Linked DNA regions of Niabella yanshanensis. The protein of the gene in region 1 interacts with the protein of each later gene in a pairwise test. Links are inferred from orthologs where the notes say so. Each region holds a gene or a part of one and is shown on either strand. Other genes may lie near its edges. The genes, in order: U0035_RS02135 and ung.

What was found.
Region 2: the proteins of U0035_RS02135 (region 1) and ung interact in binary tests that used the Escherichia coli proteins (3 or more experiments, as listed by UniProt). The link is inferred for Niabella yanshanensis from one-to-one orthologs.

The regions. Positions count from the first base shown.
Region 1 is NZ_CP139960.1:600,052-606,890, reverse strand. What follows is about bases 1,308-4,240. They hold U0035_RS02135 (nucleoside-diphosphate kinase), read left to right. Parts: upstream 1,308-2,532; coding sequence 2,533-2,949; downstream 2,950-4,240. Other genes in these bases: U0035_RS02130 (phosphoenolpyruvate carboxykinase (GTP)), read right to left, coding at 3,017-4,240; U0035_RS02140 (DHH family phosphoesterase), read right to left, coding at 1,431-2,450; U0035_RS02145 (FKBP-type peptidyl-prolyl cis-trans isomerase), read right to left, coding at 1,308-1,407. In the rest of the region: U0035_RS02150 (rhamnogalacturonan lyase), read right to left, coding at 1-285; more of U0035_RS02145, read right to left, coding at 370-1,307; more of U0035_RS02130, read right to left, coding at 4,241-4,873; U0035_RS02125 (GLPGLI family protein), read right to left, coding at 5,102-5,881; U0035_RS02120 (TonB-dependent receptor), read right to left, coding at 5,928-6,839. UniProt on the Escherichia coli protein: Major role in the synthesis of nucleoside triphosphates other than ATP. The ATP gamma phosphate is transferred to the NDP beta phosphate via a ping-pong mechanism, using a phosphorylated active-site intermediate.
Region 2 is NZ_CP139960.1:5,335,468-5,342,297, reverse strand. What follows is about bases 1,969-4,892. They hold ung (uracil-DNA glycosylase), read left to right. Parts: upstream 1,969-3,056; coding sequence 3,057-3,728; downstream 3,729-4,892. Other genes in these bases: U0035_RS21990 (class I SAM-dependent methyltransferase), read left to right, coding at 4,724-4,892; U0035_RS21995 (lysophospholipid acyltransferase family protein), read left to right, coding at 3,961-4,698; U0035_RS22005 (DnaJ C-terminal domain-containing protein), read right to left, coding at 1,977-2,888; U0035_RS22010 (chaperone modulator CbpM), read right to left, coding at 1,969-1,973. In the rest of the region: U0035_RS22015 (glycoside hydrolase family 2 TIM barrel-domain containing protein), read right to left, coding at 1-1,592; more of U0035_RS22010, read right to left, coding at 1,701-1,968; more of U0035_RS21990, read left to right, coding at 4,893-5,383; U0035_RS21985 (putative LPS assembly protein LptD), read right to left, coding at 5,394-6,830. UniProt on the Escherichia coli protein: Excises uracil residues from the DNA which can arise as a result of misincorporation of dUMP residues by DNA polymerase or due to deamination of cytosine.

The DNA.
Region 1 (6,839 bases):
CGAACCATTGGTTTTCCTGTAAATATTGAAGCGTATTGCGTCGGGATCTGATGCCAGCAAGCGCCATGAAACGAATACTTTTCCACTATCATCGGGTATGGCAACCAGGCCGCGGTTCAGGTTTTCCATTATCCTTTGAGATGAGGAAGTCAGACTTATGCCCCATAAAAAGATTATTAACGCTATATATTTCACCAGAATAGTTTTATAGATCAGCCGGAATGATTGAGTTGCTTCATATCCCGGCACGCAATCGGCATCAACATTTAAAAATACCCGTTGCATTTATCTAAACTGTCATGCTGTATCCTGCACAAAAAAGCCACCGCTTTCGCGATGGCTCCTGTTTATTTATTCTTGTCTAACGAATTAGTGATTGTGGCCGTCGTTTGGCCCGTGTGCCTGAGGTGTAGGCATTTGTGGAGCAGCTGGCTCTTTGTCGCTTACCTCTAAAATCTCAACATCGAAGTATAACGGCTCGTATGGTTTGAAAACACCACCGTTACCTTCTTTGCCATAAGCCAGGTAGCCAGGTATAACAATTGTTCCTTTACCACCCTGTTTGAACTGTCTTAAACCATCTTCAAAACCTTTGATAAAAGGCTGAACACCTAATTGTACCGTAAACTGGTTTGCATCAAACGTACTGTCGTTGCTTACTTTTTTACCATTATACTTAACCGTAACAAATTTACCGTCAGCAACCTGCGTACCGGTACCTTGTTGATCAATTTTTACGAAGGTACCCACTGAAGTCTGGGTAGCTGCCCATTTCTTAGCAGTTAAAAAATCCTGTACCGCCTTAACCTGTTTCGCTTTTTCTCCGGATTTTTCAAGTGCAGCTTCATCAGCTTTACGTGCGTCCTCCTGATCCTTCATCATTTTTTTCATCATCTCTTCCTGCTCTTTCTTCTGACGGGGAGCGTCTTTTTCCATTTCTTTCTGATAGTCAGCCTGAGCTAAACTGTCATTTTTAAATACTTCCAATACTTTAAATGTTAAAAGTATTTTATCACCTTTTTTCATAAACGGAGGCAACTGTGCTTCCTGTGCCAATCCTTTTTTAATTAAAGAGTCTACATATAATACAGTAACAAGACTATCTCCTTTTTTTAGTTTTTTGAAAAACTCATCAGGGCCGTAGGCGTTGGGCATCGCCGCATCCTGAATTTTAACGAAAGCAGGTAGTTTTCCATAAGTATCTGTCAGTACAGTATCTTTCGCACCTTCAATTTTCTGAATGACATGCATTTTTAAAACATCTCCAACTTTAGAGCTGTCTTTGCTTCCTCCGTCGATGATTTTGTACTTTACACCGCTAGCGCTGGTTTGGTAGTCAGCATTATTACAGGCTGCAAACGCTAATGTTGCAAAAGCCAATGCTCCTAAGATTTGTGAACGTTTCATTTGTTGTTATTGTTAATTATAATTTACGATTTTACTTCGACCAGCAGGTGTTCATTTTCTTTGATGGTCTGTTTGAAATATTCGACTGTTTGGGCTAAACTGTCTTTACTATTTCCTCCTGATGCGTTATAGTGGCCGCCTCCGTTAAAATATTTACGCGCAAATGTATTGCAATCAAAATGGCGTTTACTTCTAAAACTCCATTTGCGCTCCTCATCCCTGTCTATTACAAACCCTACCAGTTCTATGCCTTTCACAGACATTGGATAGTTGACCAGCCCTTCGGTATCTCCCGTTTTAATGTAGTATTTAAGCAAGTCCTGTTTGGTAATGGATATCAAAGCCGTATTATACTCGTAAAAAAACTCCATCCGGTTACTTAATACGTGTCCTATAAACCTCAACCTGTTTTCCAGGAAGTTATCAAAAAGATTACTGTGAACGAGCGCATGATCAAAATCTGTTTCCATTAGTCTGGCCACCATTTGATGCACAGATGCATGTGTAGAAGAGAACCGGAAAGACCCTGTGTCTGTAACTACCCCAGCATATAAGCATCTGGCAATATTGGCATCAATCAGCTTATCGTTACCGCTCGCTTCGATAAAATCATATACCATTTCGCAGGTAGAGCTCTTGGTTATGTCGCTGATGCCATAGTTAAAACTTGCTGTATCAGGTTGTTCATGATGATCAATAAGTACTTTGACACAAGTGGCATCGGCTAATAACGGAGCCAGATTCTTAGTGCGGTGAAAAATATTGAAATCCAGGCAAAAAAGGTAGTCGGCCTTACTTAAAAGTTCAGCAGAGCGGTCATGATGCTTTTCATAATTCAATACGCCGTCACAACCAGGCATCCAGTTCAACCAGTTTGCCCAGTTAGTAGGAGAAATAACGGCTACTTCGTGACCAAGCCTTTTCAAAAAGCCGCACAAACCCAATGCCGAACCCATGGCATCGCCATCAGGTTTTTGATGCATGGTAATAACAACCCGGGCAGGCTGCGTTATCAATGGAAATATGTTATGTATAGGCTTCATACAAAAGTGCGGCAAAAATAGGCAAATTAAGGTCATGAAGAAATATTAAGTTTCTTTACCTTTGCGACCCAAAAATGAATATATGAGTAACCGTACATTTACGATGATCAAACCTGACGCTATGGAAAATGGCCATGCAGGAGCTATTTTAGATCGCATCACTAAGGAAGGATTTAAACTGGTAGCGCTGAAATTAACCCAACTTTCTGCTGAAAAAGCGGGTGAGTTTTACGCCATACATAAAGAAAGACCCTTTTTCGGTGAATTAGTAGCATTTATGAGCCGCGGGCCCATTATTGCTGCAATCTTAGAGAAAGAAAACGCGGTAGCCTCTTTCCGTGACCTGATCGGAGCTACTAACCCTGCAAATGCAGCAGAAGGAACTATCCGTAAGGTATTTGCAGAATCTATTGAAGCAAACGCCATTCATGGAAGTGACAGCGACGAGAACGCAAAGATCGAAGGCGATTTCTTCTTCAATCATTTTGAAAGAGTATAATTGAAGTAAAACATAATAAAATAGCCCGCGGTTTAAACCCGTGGGCTATTTTATTATAATATATATATTAGGCCTGTGCTGCTTTCTTCTGCTTTTTATTAGACCTCCAGAGATTAGACAATAGAAGCTCCCTGATAAAAGTCATCTCTTTAGGCAGGCGATCATATAGTTTAAAGAACAATTCATCCTGCGATGCAATTTCTTTGATCCAGAGATCCCTGTTAATGCTCATTACATTTTCGAAATCGGTCTCCGTAAAGTCCTCCATACCGCGCCAGTCGATATGTTCATATTTAGGCATCCAGCCCAAAGGCATTTCCACTCCTTTCGATTTACCGCGAGCTCTTTCTACTATCCATTTTAATACCCGCATATTTTCACCGAAGCCCGGCCACAGGAATGAACCATCTTCTTCTTTCCTGAACCAGTTGACCGAAAAAATACGCGGAGGTTCGGGTATCTGTCTTCCAAAATTCAGCCAATGTCCGAAATAATCGCCCATGTGATAGCCCGAAAAAGGTAACATAGCGAACGGATCTCTGCGTACTTCGCCGATGTTTCCAAAAGCTGCGGCAGTCATTTCCGACCCCATGGTGGCGGCCATATAAACACCAAAAGACCAGTTAAAAGACTGCATGATCAACGGTACTACAGAGTTACGGCGTCCACCAAATATAAATGCTGAAACAGGCACACCTCTGGGATCATCAAACTGATTATCTATGGACGGGCATTGGGCTGCGGGAGCTGTAAAGCGCGCATTAGGATGGGCTGCTTTGGTTTCACTGGCCGGTGTCCAGTCATTGCCTTGCCAATCAATAGCGTGGGCAGGCGGAACCCCGTCCATACCTTCCCACCAAACGTCACCATCGTCGGTAAGCGCCACATTCGTAAAAATAGTGTTGGCGCTGATGGTTTCCATCGCATTCGGATTGGTTTTGAAATTAGTACCCGGAGCTACGCCAAAAAAACCTGCCTCCGGGTTAATGGCATGCAACCTTCCCTGTTCATCTGGTTTGATCCAGGCAATGTCATCGCCTACGGTAGTTACCTTCCAGCCTTCATCGGTAAAGGCTTTGGGCGGTATCATCATCGCAAAGTTGGTTTTGCCGCAGGCCGATGGGAAGGCTGCGCATACATAATCCTTTTTGCCATCGGGAGACTCTACGCCTAATATCAGCATATGTTCTGCCAGCCAGTTTTGTTCACGGGCCAATGTAGATGCGATACGCAGCGCCAGGCATTTCTTACCCAATAAAGCATTACCGCCGTAACCAGAACCATAACTCCATATCAATCGCTCTTCCGGAAAGTGAACAATATACTTGTCTTTAGGGTCAGGAGAACAGGGCCACGGCACATCCTGCTGCCCGCCAGTAAGCGGCATTCCTACCGAATGTAAACAATGAACGAACTCCCGGTTACCCATTGCTTCCAGTGCTCTTGCCCCCATACGTGTCATAATGTTCATGTTGACCACAACATAAGGAGCGTCGGTTATCTGTACGCCAAACTGCGAAATAGGGGAACCTATCGGACCCATACAAAAAGGAATGATATACATGGTGCGCCCCCGCATACATCCGTCCAGCTTAGGCTCCAGTATTTCTTTCATCTCGCGCGGCGCCATCCAATTATTGGTAGGCCCCGCATCACCCGGCGCTAAAGAGCAGATATAAGTGCGGTCTTCTACTCTTGCCACATCGGAAGGGTGTGAACGGGCCAGGAAGGAATTAGGTCTTTTTTCAGGATTTAAACGGATCAAGGTCCCAGTCTCTACCATTTCATTGCATAAGCGGTTATATTCTTCGTCAGAGCCGTTGCACCAGTAAACCTGTGATGGTTTACAAAGCTCAGCCATTTTACTTACCCATTTTTTCAGTTCAGCGTTAGTTAGGTTTATCGGCGTATTAATATGCTTCATATAGCTTTTAAAATGAATTTTATGAAAGCTACAAATGTATATGCTCGGCGAAGATGGGTTTAAGTTTTTGCTTAAAGAGTATTAAACGAAGAAAACATCTTGTTAGAAATTGTTCAATAAAATCATAATCTGCAAACAAAACAAATGTTAGGGTGTTGAAAGGATTGTCTTTTTTGAATATTTTTTAAAAATATGAAAAATCGATATAGCAAGCCCCAGACTAAGGAGTTACAGGTCCATAAAGAATTGCACCCAGGGTGAAGTGAGATTAAAGTCTTTTAGCATTTTGGAGGTAACCGCATTAAAGTCTTTATTGTTGGTTACAATATTTTTGCCCTGAACCGGCAATTTCCATTTGTCGGGTGCCGTGTCAAAGCCGGTGACGCTGGTAGCAAAAATAGTAATGTGCTGATGTGGAATGGCTAATCCCAAAATCATCCCGGGCAAACCATTGAAAGACTCAGGCCCACCCCTTGATAGTATTTCGTCGGTATAAAAAGCAACTACATAAATGGAATCAAAAAATAAAGCGTTGGCACGGTGACATTGATAACCCGCTATCTCCCTCGTCTCATCCGTTAATTTCCATTTGATTTTCTTCAACGAATCTTTTACAAAAAAAGATTTCTCAAAAGCCTGCTTTACCGTTGTAACTTCCGCCCGTTCAAAATCGCTGTATACCTGGTTTTTGTAAGCAACAGGAATGGCAAAGGTTTTTGAAAAATCGATATCAGGATTTACAGGCTGATAAAGACTATAGTTATTATTAAAAAAGAGATCAAAGCTATCTTTCCAGAACTGGGGCGATGTACTGCGGTATTTCTGCATAAAAGCAGGTATCTGGTCTTCAGGCACCTGCTTAGTCTCGCTGAGAAAAATATTCATTGCAGCAAATGTGTTTACGTTACGCTCGTATCGGATTTTGCCACTATTGATGAAGGCTGCATATTGTGCATGCACGGGAAACGAAGAAAAGGACAGAAGAATATATAGTGCAATTTTTTTCATGAATTTGATTTGGGTAAGTGATAGCAATTGATACAGTTATCAGCACCTATTGTTTAAGATTATTAAATTTTGTAAAGCTCCAGGTGGCACCGATCATAAAGAACCGGCGGATAGTGCTATACCGGTTCTCCGAGAAAAAAGTATTGGTGGCTGTTCGCTCATAACCATTATTCTGGTTTAGAATATCATTGCAGGAGATCTTTACCGTGAGTTGATCGTTCTTTAAAAGATTTCTGCCGATCCATGCGTTCCAGATGGTGCGGTTAAAATCATTGGCAAAAGCCTGTGTCTTTTCCTGCCACAGGTATACTGCATCGGTATGCAACTGGAACTTCTTCAGGAAGTATACATCTAACGAAGGGTTAACAGTAGTAAAAAGGTAATTATTCTTTGTTTCGGGCTGTAAAGATGACTTATTGATGGTGTAGCCAATCTGCGCCAATAAGTAAAAGGAATAACTTTTGAATTTTGTTTTGTGCAACTCAACAGCAAAGGCTGACGTATTATAGTTGAGTTTGTTGATCTCATTATTAATAGGGCTGTAAGAAGTTCCCCCGCTAAAGTTCAGGCCCACTCCTGTTTGTATATCTACTCCTTTAATTTTTTTAGAGTAATAAGTATTTAGATAATAGTTATTATTCGTATACCCATCCATATTTACAAAGCGGTAAGTATAAGCGCCTGAAGGATTTACTAAGATAGATTGGGTGATAGGGTTGGAAGTAAGTGTATAATTGAAATTAGCTCCGTAATAGACATTTGTTACAATTTTGCTTGCATAGAAGTAACCGTTAAAGCTGTTATTGAAACTGTTTTCCAGATGGGTGTTTGTCTCATAAGTAGTGAGCTGGGAATTATTGTACCTAAAGGGCATCAGCTGGTTACGTGCCGGATTTTGCGATGAGCCGTTGTAACTGATGTTAATGGCTTTGTAATTGCTGAATTTATAGTTAAAGCT
Region 2 (6,830 bases), 4.7 Mb from region 1 along the record:
GGGCAGATCACATCCGTGTTATAATCACGCTCTGCACGTTCATACTGTACCGGCCTGTTGTCGTTTTTTCTAAGCCATTCATAAGCCTCATACATATTTACTCCGTTACCCGCTTCATTGCCTAAAGACCAGGTGATAACCGACGGATAATTTTTGTCGCGCTCGTACATGCGTGTTATTCGTTCCAGGTGGGGCATACGCCATTGCTTGTCGTTGGCAAAAGTGTACTCCAGGTCGTAATACCGGCCATGCGATTCAATATTGGCTTCATCTATAACGTATAAGCCATATTCGTCGCAAAGATCCATCCAGTAAGGATCGGGGGGATAATGTGAATGTCTTACGGCATTTACGTTCAGCTTCTTCATCATTTCCATATCCTTCAACATATCGGCCCTGGTTAAAGTATGGCCTGTTTGGGGATTATGTTCATGCCGGTTAACTCCCTTAAAAAATACACGCTTGCCATTCACTAAAAAATCGCGGCCTTTGATCTCCACAGTTCTGAACCCCACACGAACGGGTACTACTTCGATTACAGTGCCCGTTTTATCTTTAAGAGACAGGTATAATGTATACAGGTAAGGAATTTCAGCAGACCAGGCATTCACCGAAGGTATAACACCTGTAAATGACACCTTGGTTTTATAGCGCCCTAATACCGTTTGCGCTTTTTCATCATTCCTGCTGAATACTTCTTTTCCCTTTGCATCTACCAATTGAAGGTCAACATAGAAACTATCCGGCCTGGAGTGCAAGGTTTTTACATCAGTTTTGTAGCTGTTCACTTCAACATCTACCTTCAGTTGTCCATCTTTATAATTATTGACAAGACCACTTTGCACTTTAAAGTCGCGTATATCCAGCTTAGGCGTTGCATATAAATACACATCCCTTTCTATACCCGAAATGCGCCACATATCCTGGCATTCCAGGTAGCTGCCATCGCTCCAGCGATACACTTCTAATGCTATAATATTATCACCTGCTTTGACATACTTTGTGATATCAAACTCAGCAGCAAGCTTACTATCCTCGCTATAGCCTACTTTTTGTCCGTTAACCCAAATAAAGAACGCAGATTTCACAGCTCCCAGGTGAATAAATACCTGGCGACCATCCCAGTAGGCCGGAATGGTTATTTTCTTACGATAAGAACCAACCGGGTTATTATCAGCCGGAATATCAAAAGGTGGATTCATTTTGGCACCTGTGAGCCTGCGCCCCGCAAACTCATAGGGGTGATTTACATAAATGGGTAAGCCGTACCCGTTTAACTCCCAGTTAGCGGGAACTGTAAAGCTTTTCCACTGGCTGTCATCAAAATTGGTTGCATAAAAATCTTTAGGACGATCATTGGGGTTCTGCACCCAATTGAACTTCCAGCTACCATTTAATGATAAGAAAAAGGCGGATTGTTCTTTTACCCGCTTTTCTGCCAGTACTTTATTTTCATAAGCAAATGCCGCGGCACGCATGGGCATTCGGTTTACAGCAACAATTTCGGGTGTTTGTAGCTCAATGGGCAGGGATTGCCCTGATGCCCCGTGTACAGCTAAGCAAGACAGCAACAAAAAGTAAAAAAAGTTCATAAACTTTGAGGTTGGAGTAATTGAAAAACAATCCCTCAAAGAAACACTGAAACCTGCTAACCGCAAAGCTTTGCGCAAACGATTGCCCTCATGGCATAAGGAGCGGGACTAACCTTTTAATACTCTTAACTCCAATTGAAGCCGCTCTATCTTTTCCAACAAGTGACTAATGGCTTCTATTCCTTCCATATTTATATCGAGGTCGTAATGCAGGTGCATATATTTTTCAAGCAGTGAAAGCTGGTCGCTATGGATAAAATAAGACTCGTTGGTATAACTCAGTTCAACCAGCCCGTATTCATTTAAGGTCTTCACGAATGAGGTTTCAATGCGGTAATGTTTGCAGCACTCCTCTATTAAAATATTGTTTTCGTTGGTCATAGCTTATTTTTTAGAGGCTTCATCGGCCAGTTGTTGAAATAATTCCTTTTCCTTTTCGGTAAGATGGGTGGGCAACAGAACCTGCCAGGTGATATAAAGATCTCCGAACTGGCCTTCATTTTTATAAACCGGGAAACCTTTTCCCTTTAACCGCACTTTTGTCCCGTTGGATGTCTCTGGCTGTAAAACAAGTTTCACTTTTCCATCCATTGTTTCAATGGTTTCATCGCCACCTAAAACAGCCTTGTACAAGTTAACGGGTACCTCTTTGTACAGGTCGTTACCTTTCCTTATAAATGACGTATCGTTGATAATATTAAAGGTAATAAACAGATCCCCGGCGGGTCCGCCGTTTACGCCGGCCCCGCCATATCCTTTAATTTTTATTTCCTGTCCGTTTTCAATACCGGCCGGCACGGTAATGCGAATATTCTTACCATTTACGGTAAAGGTTTGTTGATGCGTTTTATAGGCCTCGCTCAAATTCAACTTTACCTCTGCCCGGTAGTCTTGTCCCTTATACTTTACATTCCGCTGCGATGCCCCCCCGCCCATACCGCCAAACATCTGTGAAAAGAAGTCAGAAAAATCGCCCTCATTGCTATATGAAAAATGTTCTTCTCCGCCGTATGCATGCTGTGAACTGCTCTCCTGCTGCCGTTGCCGGCGGGCCTGTTCAAACTGATCGGCATGCTTCCAGTCCTGGCCATACTGGTCATATTTTTTGCGTTTATCAGCATCGCTCAACACTTCATGCGCTTCATTGATTTGCTGGAAGATTTTAACGGCTTCGGGATCATTCGGATTTAAATCGGGGTGATGTTTGCGTGCCAGTTTCCGGTAGGCCTTTTTAATATCATCAGCCGTTGCATTCTTTTCTACACCCAGCACTTTGTAATAATCTATATACTCCATAGTTTAAAAAATCGTTGCAGTAATTTACATCATTTTTATTTACAGTGATGGCTTGATCTTATAAGTTTATCACTTCCACATAAGTGTGCAAAAATCATCCCATTAATATTCAACTGATTTCAGGATTGAAAAATTTTAGGTAGGTTTGAGACTTAAATTACGAGACCAATGGACGTACAGATAGAAGCTTCCTGGAAAGAACAATTAAAAGAAGAATTCGATAAGCCTTACTTTTCGAATATTGTGAATCATCTTAAAACGGAAAAAGAGCAAAATAAAATCATTTACCCGCCGGGGAGAATGATCTTTAACGCATTTAATTCCACTCCGTTTGATAAAGTTAAAGTACTCATCCTGGGGCAGGATCCTTATCATGGACCCGGCCAGGCCCATGGCTTATGCTTTTCTGTTCAGCCAGGCGTACCGGCTCCTCCTTCGCTCGTGAATATTTTTAAAGAATTACAGACGGATATAGGCATGGAAAGGCCAAAGAACGGGGATCTGAGTAAATGGGCGGCAGAAGGTGTCTTTCTGCTGAACGCTTCGTTAACCGTTCGTGCGGGCGAGCCTATGAGCCATGCTAAAATTGGCTGGGCTCAATTTACCGATGCCGTTATTAAAAAGATCGCTGAAGAAAAAGAACATGTGGTGTTTTTGCTTTGGGGAAAATTTGCCCAGGAGAAGGCTGCTTTTATCGATGAGTCAAAACATCATATCCTTAAAGCAGCACATCCTTCCCCTTTATCAGCGCACGCAGGGTTCCTGGGATGCCAGCATTTCTCAAAAACCAATCAATACCTGATGAAGCATGGTATCGAGCCGGTGGATTGGAAATTGTAGGAGAACAGGATAGTGGGGAATGGCAAGTGGCGAGGAGGGAGATATTCGATGATTAACAATCAATTTTCAATAACTCAATACATTTTCCCTGTCTCTCTGCTTACCTGTGTGCTCTGCGAGAAACAAATAGCAGGTTATATTTATCGGACAACTATAAAACTCGTCGTCCTAAATTAAAAGATAAATAGTCAAAATTGAAATCTACTATTTTTGCTGATATTCAACAGTAAGCATGAACATTTTCAAAGAGATAGCAGGCAGAGTTTGGGCCACCTGGGGCTTGCTGAGTTTTATTGTTACATTTCTGATTATCTTACCCATTTCGTTGATCTCCTACCTGATACCGGAGCCGGGAGGTACCCATTTCCTTATAAGGATCTCCAGGATTTGGATGCGGGTATGGCTGTTCCTCATCGGATGCCCCTTTAGAGTTACCGGTACCCAACATTTTGAAAAAGGCAAAAGCTATATTGTCACCTGTAATCATAATTCGCTACTGGATATTCCCCTTTCATCGCCATTTATACCAGGCCCTAACAAAACCATTGCTAAAATGAGTTTTGCCAAAATACCTTTGTTTGGTCTTTATTATGCCAAGGGATCGGTACTGGTTGATCGTAAAAGTGAAAAAAGCCGCCGGGTAAGCTTTGAAAAAATGAAATGGGTGTTGAGAACAGGAATGCATATGTGTATTTATCCCGAAGGAACGCGAAACCGTACTAAAGAGCCGCTAAAAGCTTTCTACAGCGGAGCTTTCAAGCTGGCCTACGAAACGAAAACTGAAATTATCCCGGCTATTATTTCAGGCACAAAGGAAGCTGTTCCTTTACATAAAACCTTTTTCTTTTTACCCAGGAGACTGGAGATCCACTTCCTCCCCCCGGTCTCTTCTAAAGATATGACTGCATTGGAATTAAAAGACAAAGTGTTTACTACCATGTACGATCATATCCGGAAAAATACTCTTTAATGAATCATCAGACCTACTCATCATCATGCTTCGCTTTCTAAAAAAACAAACGCCCAAGTTTCTATACATCAACCGAACATTTGGCAACCAGCCTTTTACTTTACTGGATGTAGGATCCGGCAACCGGTCGGCTTCCAAAACAAAGGCCATGTATCCGAATTGCGAGTACCATGGGATTGATATAGTAAGAGATTTTAATAACGGCGAAAGCGACTTCGCCACCATGCATAGCTTCTATGAGCTGGACCTTACCCAATTAAACCTGGAGATCATCCCTGACAGTTATTTTGACTTTATCAGGATGGCGCATGTAATCGAACATCTTCATAACGGCGACCTGGTTTTGCCTGCACTTATCAAAAAGTTAAAGCCAAGCGGTTACTTTTATATTGAATACCCGGGTGAAAAAAGTACACGCTTACCGAGCATGCACGGTACATTGAATTTTAAAGACGACCCTACCCATGTACGGCTTTATTCTGTAAAAGAAATAGCAGGAATATTCGAAGGCAATGACTGCAGGGTTATACAATCGGGTGTCCGCCGTAATAAGCTGTTTATTTTATTAACACCGTTCAGGTTACTGGCAGGTATACTGAGCTCCAAAAAGCTGAATGCAAATATCTTCTGGGATATTTTGGGCTTCGCTGAATTTGTTTTTGCACAAAAGAAATCGTCCAAATAAACAACTGAAATTATCTTCCGCCAACAAAAGAACGGCTACGATTGATCTTAAGGTCTTGTAGAATACCCGCTTTCGGACTAATGGTGAAATTGAAGAAGCGGTACAAACCTATGGGTGTAACATTAATAGCCATCTGCCAGCAATGCAGGTCACGCGAAATGGCCATCGAGAAGGTCTGTATTTTGGCTGTAGAAAAATCATAGAACCCGTTTACACTGAAATTCCATTTTGGAGTCAGGTTAAAGCTACCATTGAAATTAACGCTGGAAGTAATCGGACTGGTGGAACTTTGTAATGTCAATGGATTCCGATTTTGGCGGGAATAGTTTAATGAATAGGATAAATTAATAGACCAGGGCGTGTTGAAATCTACGAACTGCGCCGGATTCTGACGCATATACTCCATCAACCTGGTTTGATCGCCCTGAAGCATCGGATCATTCAAACTTTCGTTAATGGCTTTTTCCCTGGCTTTTGCCTTTTCCGGGTCTTTCGGCTTACTCTGAAAACTGGTGCTCATAGAAATACTGGCGTTGGTTACCGTACCTATTTTAAATCCTCCATCGCCAGCCCAGGCATACCTGGAAGTCGCATATCCCGTCTCGTTTAATTCATAGGGAACTAAGGTAGCTGAGGCGTTCAGGTTTATTTTTTCAAAAAGGTTGGTCCTGAAATACATGCTGATCGGTGACAATTTTAAACTGTCTGCTAAAAAATTATACGATCCGTTGAACCCAAAACCATCTATCAGTTTTATTTTTTTGATACCATTTTCAGCATCTTCCTCTTTCGTATCTACAAAAGAATCTTTTTCTTTATCATCCTCTCCTTCATCTGACGAGCTGCTGCCAGGCTTCTTTTTTTTCGGTTTGGCCCTTACTTTCATTTCGAGATTATTATCTAACCCAAAGCTAATACCTCCGGATTCCCTGCTCGTAAACTGGCTAACGGGCCGGGAGTACAACCCATCTAACTGGTTATACAGCGCTATCGTACCAATACTATCTATTTGTACAGGCTTCCAGAAGTTTTTTGTCAGGTCCGGTGTATAATTCAGGCCGAAGGTTGGTCTCATTACGTGCCGGATAGCTTTTACCTTCTCTCCTTTAAATTCATAGCTACCATATAATGCTGTATTAAATGAGATACCAAATGAAGTTTGCTGCTTGATCTTGAAGCCACGGGCTACATCTGCCAGTATCGTATCTCTCACATAAGAACTATCACCATTATTGGCCATATTCCTCCTGTAAAATGTTTTAGGTCCCCAGCTCATCGTAGTGACCCCATCCACCCACTCCTGGGAGTAAGAAACAGAAGGTGCAATTACCAGTGCTCCATTCAGGATGGAGGGCAAAGAAAGTGTAATAGGAATATTATGGTTAGCGCTCCATCGGGCAGTATCCAGCAAGAATTTCATGAAACGCCTGTTATTAATGAGATCATT